2 regions of the Klebsiella grimontii genome follow, and region 1 is predicted to be linked to the other one. Evidence: riboswitches for the same ligand, from Rfam matches in the RefSeq annotation. Region 1 holds a riboswitch; the other holds the start of a gene.
The links. Region 1 has a riboswitch for thiamine pyrophosphate ahead of thiB (thiamine ABC transporter substrate binding subunit). Riboswitches for the same ligand answer to the same signal wherever they lie in the genome.
Positions count from the first base shown of each region.

Region 1 (5,934 bases):
TTCACGCCTTTGACGACTATTTCGGCTACCGGGCGCTGATCGATGAAGTGAACGTCTGGGTCCTGCCGGAAATCAGCGAAGAGCCCAACGGCGGGTTAACGTTACAGGGCACCACACAAAGCGAGAAAGCGGTAGAAAGCCGTCTGGAAGAGGGTTGTTATTACCTGCTGTTCGACGCCCGCAGCCCGCTCGGCGCCAACGCGGCGGTACGCCAGTGGTTAAGCTATCTGTTCCAGCCCGCCAGCCTGCTCTACCACGCCGGCGAGCACTATCAGGGAAACTGGTTCCCGGCCTATGGTCTGCTGCCCCGCTGGCATCACGCGCGCAGCCACGCCTGCGAAAAACCGCCGGGCCTGGAAACGGTCAGGCTGACCTACTACCAGGACCATGTCGAGCATCGCGTGATCGGCGGGATCATGGCGACGCTGCTGGCCGAGCATCAGGTTAAGCTGGAGATTCAGGAACTGGAATACCAGGAGTGGCACCGCGGTGAAGCGGTCAGCGACGTGTGGCTTAACAGCGCCAACTTTACCTTGCCGATCGATTTTTCCCTGTTTGCCTGGCTGTATGAAGTCCCGCTAATTCGCAACTGTATTCCCATCGACTGGGAGGAAGACGCAAGCCGCTGGCGCGCGGGAGAGCTTAACCCCGCCACGTGGAGCCAGCAGCTGCTGGCCAATCAAACCGTGGTGCCGCTGATTCACCACTGGCTGATGATCCAGGGGCAGCGCAGTATGCGCGGCGTACGCATGAACACGCTCGGCTGGTTTGACTTTAAATCCGCGTGGTTCGCGCCGCCGGAACCGTAATGCTTTCAGTCCGCTGACAAAATCATTACACTAACTGCCGTTCTCAACGGGGTGCTGAATTATGGCTGAGAAAATACCCGTCGAACCTGATCCGGATAACGCCGGCGAAGGGATTTGAGGCCCACTCAAAATCCTTTGCCACCCCTTTTTCTGAGGTGCAAAGTGTTGAAAAAATTACTCCCGCTGCTGGCGCTGGTCGCCGCGCCCGTTTTTGCCAAACCGCTACTCACCGTTTATACCTACGACTCGTTCTCCGCCGACTGGGGCCCCGGCCCGGCGGTTAAAAAAGCCTTTGAAGCCGACTGCGGCTGCGAACTGAAGTTCGTGGCGCTGGAAGACGGCGTCTCGCTGCTCAATCGTCTGCGCATGGAAGGCAAAAACAGCAAAGCCGACGTGGTGCTTGGGCTGGATAACAACCTGCTGGAAGCCGCCTCGCAGAGCAAACTGTTCGCCAAAAGCGGCGTACCGGCCAGCGCGGTCAGCGTACCCGGCGGCTGGGACAACGACACCTTCGTCCCGTTCGATTACGGCTACTTCGCTTTTGTTTACGATAAAAACAAGCTGAAAAATCCGCCGAAAAGCCTGAAAGAGCTGGTTGAGGGCGAGCAAAAATGGCGGGTGATTTATGAAGATCCGCGTACCAGCACGCCGGGTCTGGGGCTGCTGCTGTGGATGCAAAAAGTGTACGGCGATAAAGCGCCGGAAGCCTGGCAGAAGCTGGCGGCGAAAACCGTCACCGTCACCAAAGGCTGGAGCGAAGCCTACGGCCTGTTCCTGAAAGGCGAGAGCGATTTGGTGCTGAGCTATACCACCTCCCCGGCCTACCATATTATTGAAGAGAAGAAAGATAACTACGCCGCGGCGAACTTCGCGGAAGGTCACTATTTACAGGTTGAAGTCGCCGCCCGCACCGCGGCCAGCAAGCAGCCGGAGCTGGCGGAAAAATTCCTCAAATTTATGGTCTCGCCGGGCTTCCAGAACGCGATCCCGACCGGCAACTGGATGTATCCGGTCACCCAGGTTGCGCTTCCGGCGGGCTTTGACGCGCTGATGAAACCGCAAACGACCCTCGAATTTACCCCGCAGCAGGTGGCCGCCGAACGCCAGAACTGGATCAGCGCATGGCAACGCGCCGTCAGCCGCTAGCTTTCGCCTGGCTCCTGCCGGGAGTCACGGCGGCCATCATTCTGGTCGTCGTGGCGCTGGCCGCCTTTCTGGCGCTGTGGTTCAGCGCGCCGGAAGCGGCCTGGGGCGTGCTGATCGGCGATAGCTATCTCTGGCACGTCGTACGCTTCTCTTTCTGGCAGGCCTTTCTTTCGGCGCTTTTTTCGGTGCTGCCGGCGATATTTCTCGCCCGCGCCCTCTATCGGCGTCGATTCCCCGGGCGAACGCTGCTGCTGCGCCTTTGCGCAATGACCTTAATTCTGCCGGTGCTGGTGGCGGTCTTCGGCATCCTCAGCGTCTACGGCCGTCAGGGCTGGCTGGCCGAATTATTTAACGCTTTCGGCTGGCAGTGGTCGTTCTCGCCCTACGGGCTGCAGGGGATCCTGCTGGCGCACGTATTCTTTAATATGCCGATGGCCACGCGCCTGCTGCTACAAACGCTGGAAAATATCCCCGGCGAGCAGCGGCAAATCGCCGCCCAGCTCGGCATGCGCGGCTACGTCTTCTTCCGCCTGGTGGAGTGGCCGTGGCTGCGCCGGCAAATTGCTCCGGTCGCGGCGCTGATCTTTATGCTCTGTTTCGCCAGCTTTGCGACCGTGCTGTCGCTGGGCGGCAGCCCGCGGGCAACCACCATCGAACTGGCGATTTACCAGGCCCTTAATTTCGACTACGACCCGGGCCGCGCGGCGATGCTGGCGCTGATCCAGATGATCTGCTGCCTTGGGCTGGTGCTGCTTAGCCAACGGCTGAGCAAAGCCCTCGCCATCGGGGCCAGTAATATTCGCGGCTGGCGCGATCCCGACGATCGCCTGCACAGTCGATTAAGCGACTTTGCGTTGATTACCGCAGCGCTGCTGCTACTGCTGCCGCCGCTGCTGGCGGTGATACTCGACGGTCTGAACAGCAATCTGTTTCGCGTGCTGCATCAGCCCGCGCTGTGGCAGGCGCTCGGGACGTCGCTGCGCATCGCGCTTGCCGCCGGGCTATTAAGCGTCATCCTGACCATGATGCTGCTATGGAGCAGCCGCGAGCTTCGCGCCCGCCGTCGCCCGCTGGCCGGGCAGGCGCTGGAGCTAAGCGGGATGCTGATCCTCGCCATGCCCGGCATCGTGCTGGCCACCGGCTTCTTCCTGCTGCTCAATAACAGCGTGGGCCTGCCCGAGTCCGCCGACGGTATCGTGATTTTTACCAATGCGCTGATGGCGATCCCCTACGCGCTGAAGGTGCTGGAGAACCCGATGCGCGATATCGCCGCCCGCTACGGTACCCTCTGCCAGTCGCTGGGGATGCACGGCTTTACCCGTCTCAGGGTGGTTGAGCTTCGCGCGTTAAAGCGCCCGCTGGCCCAGGCGCTGGCCTTCGCCTGCGTGCTGTCGATTGGCGACTTCGGCGTGGTGGCGCTGTTCGGTAACGAAGATTTTCGTACCCTGCCGTTCTACCTGTATCAGCAGATCGGCTCTTATCGTAGCCAGGACGGCGCCGTGACCGCCCTTCTGCTCCTGCTGCTGTGCTTTTTACTCTTTAGCGTGATTGAAAAACTTCCGGGGCGCGATGCTAAAACTGAATGATGTGACCTGGCTTTACCAGCATCTGCCGATGCGTTTTACGCTTGCCGTCGAACGCGGAGAACGCATCGCGGTGCTTGGCCCCAGCGGCGCCGGGAAAAGCACGCTGCTGAACCTGATTGCCGGTTTTCTGCCGCCTGCCAGCGGCAGTATCGACATCGACGGCCAGCCTCATACCCACACGCCGCCCGCGCGTCGTCCGGTATCGATGCTGTTTCAGGAAAATAACCTGTTTAACCACCTCACCATCCGCCAGAACATTGCTCTGGGAATGCATCCGGGGCTCAAGCTGAACGCGGAACAAACAGCCCATTTGCGGGCCATCGCCGAACAGATGGGGATCGATGCGATGTTAGAACGGCTGCCGGGCGAGCTTTCCGGCGGCCAGCGTCAGCGCGCGGCGCTGGCGCGCTGTCTGGTACGCAAGCAGCCGGTGCTGCTGCTGGATGAGCCCTTCTCGGCGCTCGACCCCGCGCTGCGCCAGGAGATGCTGGCGCTGGTTGCCGACGTCTGCCAGCAGCAGCGGCTGACGCTATTAATGGTATCGCACAGCGTGGAAGATGCGGCGCGCATCGCGCCGAGGTCGATAGTTGTGGCCGAGGGACGAATCGCCTGGGATGGCGACACCGCCTCGCTGCTCAGCGGCAACAGCAGCGCCTCGGCGCTGCTGGGCATTAGCGCAAAATAACCTTCTGCAGGATCTCGAGATAGACCGGCATCAGCGGATGGCGGAAGGCGAAAACCAGCGCGGCCCCGGCGGCGCACAGCGAAAGCGGAGCGAGCCACAGCAGACGCGAACGCGGCAGAAAGCGGGTTAACCGATCGGCGGAATTTTTAGCGCTGCGCCACAGCCGCCAGCACAGCCACGCCGCCAGCCACGCCAGCAGCGCCGCGCCCAGCAGCAGCCACTTAAAGCTGGCGCTATTCTCATCGGCCGGGATATCAATGGCCGCCCCGGCGAGGATCCCCGGTAAGAAGTAGAGCGGCGGCCACAGCAGGCAGCCAATGATATTGGGCGGGATGAATTTCGCGACCGGCAGATCGAGCATTCCGGCGACCATCGGCACCAGCGGGCGCGTCGGCCCGACAAATCGGCCAATCAGAATGGTCAACATGCTGTGCTGATGCAGCGCATGTTCGGTTTTATCCAGCAGCGCTTTATTTTTCTTCAAAAAAGACCAGCGGTGCAGCGGCTTTTTGAAGCGCCAGCCCAGCCAGAACGAAATCCAGTCACCGAGCAAACAGCCGATAATCCCCGCCAGCCACGCCTGCCAGAAGTTAACCTCGCCGCTGCCGATCAGCGCCCCCAATCCGGCCATCATCACCGTTCCCGGTAAGATAAGCCCCACCAGCGCCAGCGACTCGAGGAAGGCGACCAGCAGAACGGCTATCAGGGAATAGACCGTAGATTGAGTAATAAAGTGTTCCAGCAATGCTTGCATAATGTACCCGGTTTAAAAACGAAGCACGGATTCTCCGGAGCCGTTAATACTTCGTCAAGCCATCATTTGTTTGTATAGTTTACTGGCTGTGTTAATAACCCGGGCTATCATTTCACTTTCTTTACTTTTTATTCACACCCGGCGCGAAACTCGCTCGGGCTGGCGCCGGTACACTTCTTAAATACGCGCGAAAAGTAGAGCTGATCCTCAAAACCGACGTTACGGCCAACGGTGGCGATCGGCATCCGCGTGGTGCTCAGCAGCAGCTTGGCCTGGCTAATGCGCTGATCCTCCCGCCACCCCAGCACGCTGATCCCCAGCTGCTGGCGGAACAGATGCGACAGGCGCGACGGCGACAGGCACACGTGCTGGGCGACGCTGGCGATATCAAAATGGCTGTCCGCCAGATGGTCGCTGATGTACTGGCAGGCATCGCGCACCCGGTTATCCAGCGGCGGATGCAGCGATTCGTTGATGGCCTCCATGCGCCTGAGCAGCAGCTGTTCCATGAGATTGATCGCCAGCAGTTCGGAGTAACGCCCGGCCCCCTGCCCGGCTTCCACAATCTGCCCGAACAGTTCGCCAAAGCGCGTCTGCCACTGCTCATCCGGGCGAAAAAAACCGGTCTGGGCGAAAATCGTCGGCCAGTTTAGCCATTCATGCCAGTAGGCGCGCGGCCGGAAATAGACCCACTGGTGATACCACTCGCGGGCATCGGGGTGACGGCCATAATGGTGAATCTCTCCCGGCGGAAACAGCAGCATATCGCCGGGCCGGCAGATAAACTGCTCCCCGTGGTTATTGATCACCCCTTCGCCGCGAATCGTCAGGTTCAGGATATAGCCTTTCATCCCCAGCGGGCGGTCAATAAAGAAATCCAGATAGCCATCGGCGTCAATCGGCGTCAGGCCCGTCACCAGATGGGCGTTAAAAGAGTAACCCGGCAACAAAGGA
Region 1 covers NZ_CP169721.1:4,786,854-4,792,787, forward strand. The annotation lists gene sgrR (HTH-type transcriptional regulator SgrR) at 1-809, shown strand, start outside; TPP riboswitch at 847-940, shown strand; gene thiB (thiamine ABC transporter substrate binding subunit) at 972-1,955, shown strand; gene thiP (thiamine/thiamine pyrophosphate ABC transporter permease ThiP) at 1,931-3,541, shown strand; gene thiQ (thiamine ABC transporter ATP-binding protein ThiQ) at 3,525-4,226, shown strand; gene ACE3MN_RS22460 (DedA family protein) at 4,213-4,980, opposite strand; gene araC (arabinose operon transcriptional regulator AraC) at 5,109-5,934, opposite strand, start outside.

Region 2 (5,934 bases), 610 kb from region 1:
GGTCAGCGCGCCGCCCCAGGTATCAAAAATCATCACCGACTGCGCGCCCGCTTTGATTTGCGCATTCAGATACAACGTGACGCTTTTCGCCAGCTTATCGAGCAGCGCATGCAGGGCCTGCGGTTCGGCGTACATCATCTTTTTGATCACCGTAAACGCTTTGCTGCTGCCGCCTTCAACCATATAGGTCGCCAGCGTCCACGGGCTGCCGGAAAAGCCAATCAGCGGCACTTCCCCCTTCAGCTCACGGCGAATCGTGCGCACGGCGTTCATCACGTAGCCAAGTTCATCTTCCGGGTCGGGAACCGGTAATTTATCGACATCCGCTTTACAGGTGACGGGCGAGGTAAAACGCGGCCCTTCCCCGGCTTCGAAATAGAGCCCCAGCCCCATGGCATCCGGGATAGTGAGAATGTCCGAGAAGAGGATAGCCGCATCCAGCTTATAGCGACGCAGCGGCTGCAGCGTGACCTCGCAGGCCAGCTCGGCGTTTTTACACAGCGACATAAAATCGCCCGCTTCGGCGCGGGTGGCTTTATATTCCGGTAAATAGCGGCCCGCCTGACGCATCATCCACACCGGGGTGACATCAACCGGCTGGCGTAGCAGCGCGCGCAGGTAACGATCGTTCTTCAGTTCGGTCATTTTTACATTCCTTTAGCGTTGATGCGCCAAGTGTAACATGTCACTCATACTCTGCCCGACACATCGCCACGGTATCTTCAATCAGGCGGCGCGCCACGGTGCCCGGCGGCGGCAAAAGCGGCAAATCGTCATAGCGATACCACCCCGCCTCCAGCAGCTCTTTCTTGTCGATGACAATCTCGCCGCTATCGTACTCGGCCATAAACGCAGTCATCAGCGATTGCGGGAACGGCCAGGGCTGAGAGGTCACGTAGCGCAGATTTTTCACTTTAATGCCGCTCTCTTCCATCACCTCGCGGGCAACGGTCTGCTCCAGGGTCTCACCCACTTCGACAAACCCGGCCAGCACCGTGTGCACGCCGTTGCGATGGCGGGTATGCTGCGCCAGCAGAATAGCGTCATCCCGGCGGATGGCGACGATGATGCAGGGGGCGATTTGTGGGTAATAACGTTCGCGGCAGTGGCTGCACAGCATCGCCCATTCGGTTTTGCTGGGATGCATCGGATGGCCGCAGTAGCCGCAGAATTTGTGCGAGCGGTAGAACTCCGCCAGTTGGATCCCGCGTCCCGCCAGTTGAAAAAGGCCAGCATCCTGATCGAGCACCTGACGCAGCGATCCCATCTCATGCCGGCGATCCTGGCGTACCAGCCACACCGGCTCGCCCTGCCATTCTCCGATTCGCAGCGCGGGCTGGCCAGCAAGATTAAAATTTACCGCTTCGCCATAGGGTAATTCCCCGTCGGGCAACCATAATTTCTGTTCGTGGCTGACGATCCACCAGCCGCGATCTAATTTTTCAATAATACGATCCATATCTATTGCACTACCTTTATTTTACTGGCACTTTTAACATTAAATTTACATTTTGGTGAGCAACGTATTTCTCTTAAATCCTTGCGGAGTCAACCATGTTAAACCAGCTGGAAAACCTGACGGAACGTGTTGGAGGCAGCAATAAACTGGTCGATCGCTGGCTACAAGTACGTAAGCATTTGCTTGTGGCTTACTACAACCTGGTTGGCCTGAAGCCTGGCAAAGAATCCTTTATGCGGCTTAATGAGAAAGCGCTGGACGATTTTTGTCAAAGCCTGGTGGACTACCTCTCCTCCGGCCATTTTAATATTTATGAACGCTTTATCGGCGAATTGGAAGGCGATACGCCACTTTTAGCCGCCACGAAGATTTATCCACAGCTGCAGGCTAATACCCAGCAGATCATGGATTACTACGACTCCTGCCTCGAAAACGCCATCGATCACGATAACTACCTCGAGTTCCAGCAGGCGCTGTCGGATATCGGCGAAGCGCTGGAAGCGCGCTTTGCGCTGGAAGATAGCCTGATCGCCCTCGCCGTCGCCCACAGTCAAAAAGATAACGTCAGCGACAATATCGCGCCGACCGCTTGAGTTGTGAACCATTAACGCGTAGTTTACATACATTCCCCCTCGCTGAGAGGGGATGTCATCTTGTCGGAGTGCCCATTTTCCACACTGGAAAAGGCTGAGACCGTTTATTCGGGATCCGCGGAACCTGATCAGGCTAATACCTGCGAAGGGAACAAGAGTAAACTGCGTTTAGCGTCAGCCTCTTCAGGGCCGATCGCATCTGTTACTCCATCCGTCGTCTGGCAAGCCATATCCTGTTTAACTGGAATGAGCTATGTCTACAACAAAACTCACGCGTCGAGAGCAACGCGAACACGCCCAGCGCTTTATCGACACGCTGGAAGGTACCGCATTTCCCAATTCGCAGCGCATCTATATCCACGGTTCGCGGGAAGATATTCGCGTCCCGATGCGCGAAATCCAGCTTAGCCCGACCCTTATCGGCGGCAGCAAAGATAATCCGCAATACGAAGCGAATGAAGCGATTCCGGTCTATGACACCTCCGGCCCCTACGGCGATCCGCACATCGCGATTAACGTTGAGCAGGGTCTGAAAAAACTGCGTCAGCCATGGATTGATGCGCGTCGCGATTGTGAAGAACTCAACGACCGCAGTTCGGCGTATACCAAACAGCGGCTGGCGGATGATGGCCTCAACGAGCTGCGCTTTACCGGCCTGCTCACCCCCAGGCGCGCCATGGTCGGGAAATGCGTGACTCAGCTGCACTACGCCCGGCAGGGGATTGTCACCCCGGAGATGGAGTTCATCGCCATTCGCGAAAATATGGGCCGCGAGCGTATTCGTGGCGAAGTGTTGCGCCGGCAGCATCCGGGCGTTGGGTTTGGCGCGCGGCTGCCGGAGAATATCACCCCGGAGTTTGTGCGCGCTGAAGTCGCCGCCGGGCGCGCGATTATCCCGGCCAATATAAATCATCCAGAATCCGAGCCGATGATTATTGGCCGCAACTTCCTCGTGAAGGTTAACGCCAATATCGGCAACTCGGCGGTCACCTCGTCGATAGAAGAAGAGGTCGAGAAGCTGGTGTGGGCGACGCGCTGGGGAGCGGATACGGTGATGGACCTTTCCACCGGCCGCTATATTCACGAGACCCGCGAGTGGATCCTGCGTAATAGCCCGGTACCGATCGGTACGGTGCCGATCTACCAGGCGCTGGAGAAGGTCAACGGGATTGCCGAAGATCTTACCTGGGAAGCTTTCCGCGATACGCTGCTCGAGCAGGCTGAGCAAGGGGTGGACTACTTTACCATCCACGCGGGCGTGCTGCTGCGCTACGTGCCGATGACCGCCAGGCGCCTGACCGGCATCGTCTCCCGCGGCGGCTCAATCATGGCGAAATGGTGCTTATCCCATCATCAAGAGAACTTTCTCTATCAGCATTTCCACGAAATTTGCGAAATCTGCGCCGCCTATGACGTCTCGCTGTCATTGGGCGATGGCCTGCGTCCCGGCTCGATTCAGGATGCCAACGACGAAGCGCAGTTCGCCGAGCTGCACACCCTGGGCGAACTGACCAAAATCGCCTGGGAGTATGACGTGCAGGTAATGATCGAAGGCCCGGGCCATGTGCCGATGCAGATGATTCAGCGCAATATGACCGAAGAGCTGGAGCACTGCCACGAAGCGCCTTTCTACACCTTAGGGCCGCTCACCACCGATATCGCACCGGGCTACGACCACTTCACTTCGGGTATCGGCGCCGCCATGATCGGCTGGTTCGGCTGCGCGATGCTCTGCTACGTGACGCCAAAAGAGCACCTCGGCCTGCCGAATAAAGAAGACGTTAAGCAGGGACTGATTACTTACAAAATCGCCGCCCACGCCGCCGACCTCGCCAAAGGCCATCCCGGCGCGCAGATCCGCGATAACGCCATGTCGAAAGCACGCTTCGAGTTCCGCTGGGAAGACCAGTTCAACCTGGCGCTCGACCCGTTCACCGCTCGCGCTTACCACGACGAAACCCTGCCGCAGGAGTCCGGCAAAGTCGCCCACTTCTGCTCCATGTGCGGTCCCAAATTTTGTTCAATGAAGATAAGCCAGGAAGTTCGCGACTATGCCGCCGCACAGACCATCGAAGTGGGGATGGCCGATATGTCGGATACCTTTCGCGCCCGCGGCGGCGAGATCTACCTGAAAAAGGAGGAAGCCTGATGTATCAACCCGATTTTCCCGCAGTTCCTTTCCGCCTGGGGCTTTATCCGGTCGTCGATAGCGTTGCGTGGATCGAACGCTTGCTGGACGCGGGCGTTCGCACTATCCAGCTGCGCATCAAGGATAAACGCGATAGCGAAGTCGAAGACGATGTGGTCGCCGCGATCGCGCTGGGGCGCAAATATGATGCGCGGCTGTTTATTAATGATTACTGGCGCCTGGCCATCAAACATCAGGCTTACGGCGTGCATTTAGGCCAGGAGGATCTGGAAACCACCGATCTCAGCGCCATCCGCAACGCCGGGCTGCGCCTGGGGGTTTCCACGCATGACGATATGGAAATTGATATCGCGCTGGCGGCTCGTCCCTCTTACATCGCCCTCGGGCACGTTTTTCCAACGCAAACCAAGCAGATGCCCTCCGCCCCCCAGGGACTGGAGCAGCTCGCGCAGCATATTCAGCGTCTGGGCGATTATCCGACCGTGGCGATTGGCGGCATCAGCCTTGAACGCGCCCCGGCGGTACTGGCGACCGGCGTCGGCAGCGTTGCGGTGGTCAGCGCCATTACTCAGGCGGCCGACTGGCGACAGGCAACGGCTCGGCTGCTCGAGATAGCGGGAGCCGGTGATGAATGACAGCGATTTTATGCGTTATAGCCGCCAGCTGCTGCTGGAGGATATCGCCATTGAAGGCCAGCAAAAGCTGCTGGCCAGCCGGGTGCTGCTCGTGGGTCTCGGCGGGCTGGGCTCTCCCGCCGCGCTCTATCTGGCCGGGGCCGGCGTCGGCACGCTGGTGCTGGCCGACGATGACGACGTGCACGTCAGCAACCTGCAGCGGCAAATTTTGTTCACCAGCGATGATATCTCGCGCTCCAAAGCCGCTGCCGCCAGGGCCCGGCTGGCTCGCCTTAATCCGCAGATTGAGCTGATTGCGCTGAAGCAGCGTTTAGGCGGAGAGGCCCTGCAGGATGAAGTGGCGAAGGCCGATGTGGTACTGGATTGCACCGATAACATGGCGACCCGACAGGCGATCAATGCCGCCTGCGTCGCGCTTCAAACCCCGCTGATTACCGCCAGCGCCGTCGGGCTGGGGGGCCAGTTGATGGTACTGACGCCGCCGTGGGACCAGGGCTGCTATCGCTGCCTGTGGCCGGACGCTAACGAGCCCGAACGCAACTGCCGTACGGCGGGCATCATCGGCCCTGTGGTCGGCATGATGGGCACGTTACAGGCGCTGGAGGCCATCAAGCTGCTCGCCGGCATGGCCACGCCGCGTAACGCTCTGCGCCTGTTCGATGCCCGCACCAGCAGCTGGCGCACTCTCGCGCTCCAGCGGGCTCAGGGTTGTCCGGTCTGTGGAGGGCAGCATGCAGGTGTGGTTTAACGATGAACCGTTGCAGTGCGCCGAAGCGACCTCCGTCGCCGCTCTGCTCACGCAGCTGGAACAGCAGCAGCCGGGCGTCGCGCTGGCGCTCAATCAATGCATCCTGCCGCGTGAACGGTGGGAAGATCATCTTTTGCAGGAAGGCGACCAAATCCTGCTTTTTCAGGTTATTGCTGGAGGCTGATATGTTACGTATTGCGGATAAAACGTTTGAGTCCCATCTTTTCACCGGCACCGGTAAATTCGCTGCCCCCAACGTCATGGTGGAGGCCATTCGCGCCTCCGGCAGCCAGCTGGTAACGCTGGCGATGAAGCGCGTCGATCTTCGTCAGCATAATGACGCGATCCTC
Region 2 covers NZ_CP169721.1:5,395,293-5,401,226, forward strand. The annotation lists gene hemE (uroporphyrinogen decarboxylase) at 1-645, opposite strand, end outside; gene nudC (NAD(+) diphosphatase) at 686-1,459, opposite strand; gene ACE3MN_RS25275 (Rsd/AlgQ family anti-sigma factor) at 1,555-2,052, shown strand; TPP riboswitch at 2,107-2,220, shown strand; gene thiC (phosphomethylpyrimidine synthase ThiC) at 2,306-4,201, shown strand; gene thiE (thiamine phosphate synthase) at 4,201-4,836, shown strand; gene ACE3MN_RS25290 (HesA/MoeB/ThiF family protein) at 4,829-5,584, shown strand; gene thiS (sulfur carrier protein ThiS) at 5,568-5,768, shown strand; gene thiG (thiazole synthase) at 5,770-5,934, shown strand, end outside.
Region 2: it holds a riboswitch for thiamine pyrophosphate, as region 1 does, so the genes downstream of both, thiC (phosphomethylpyrimidine synthase ThiC) here and thiB (thiamine ABC transporter substrate binding subunit) in region 1, are expected to answer to the same signal.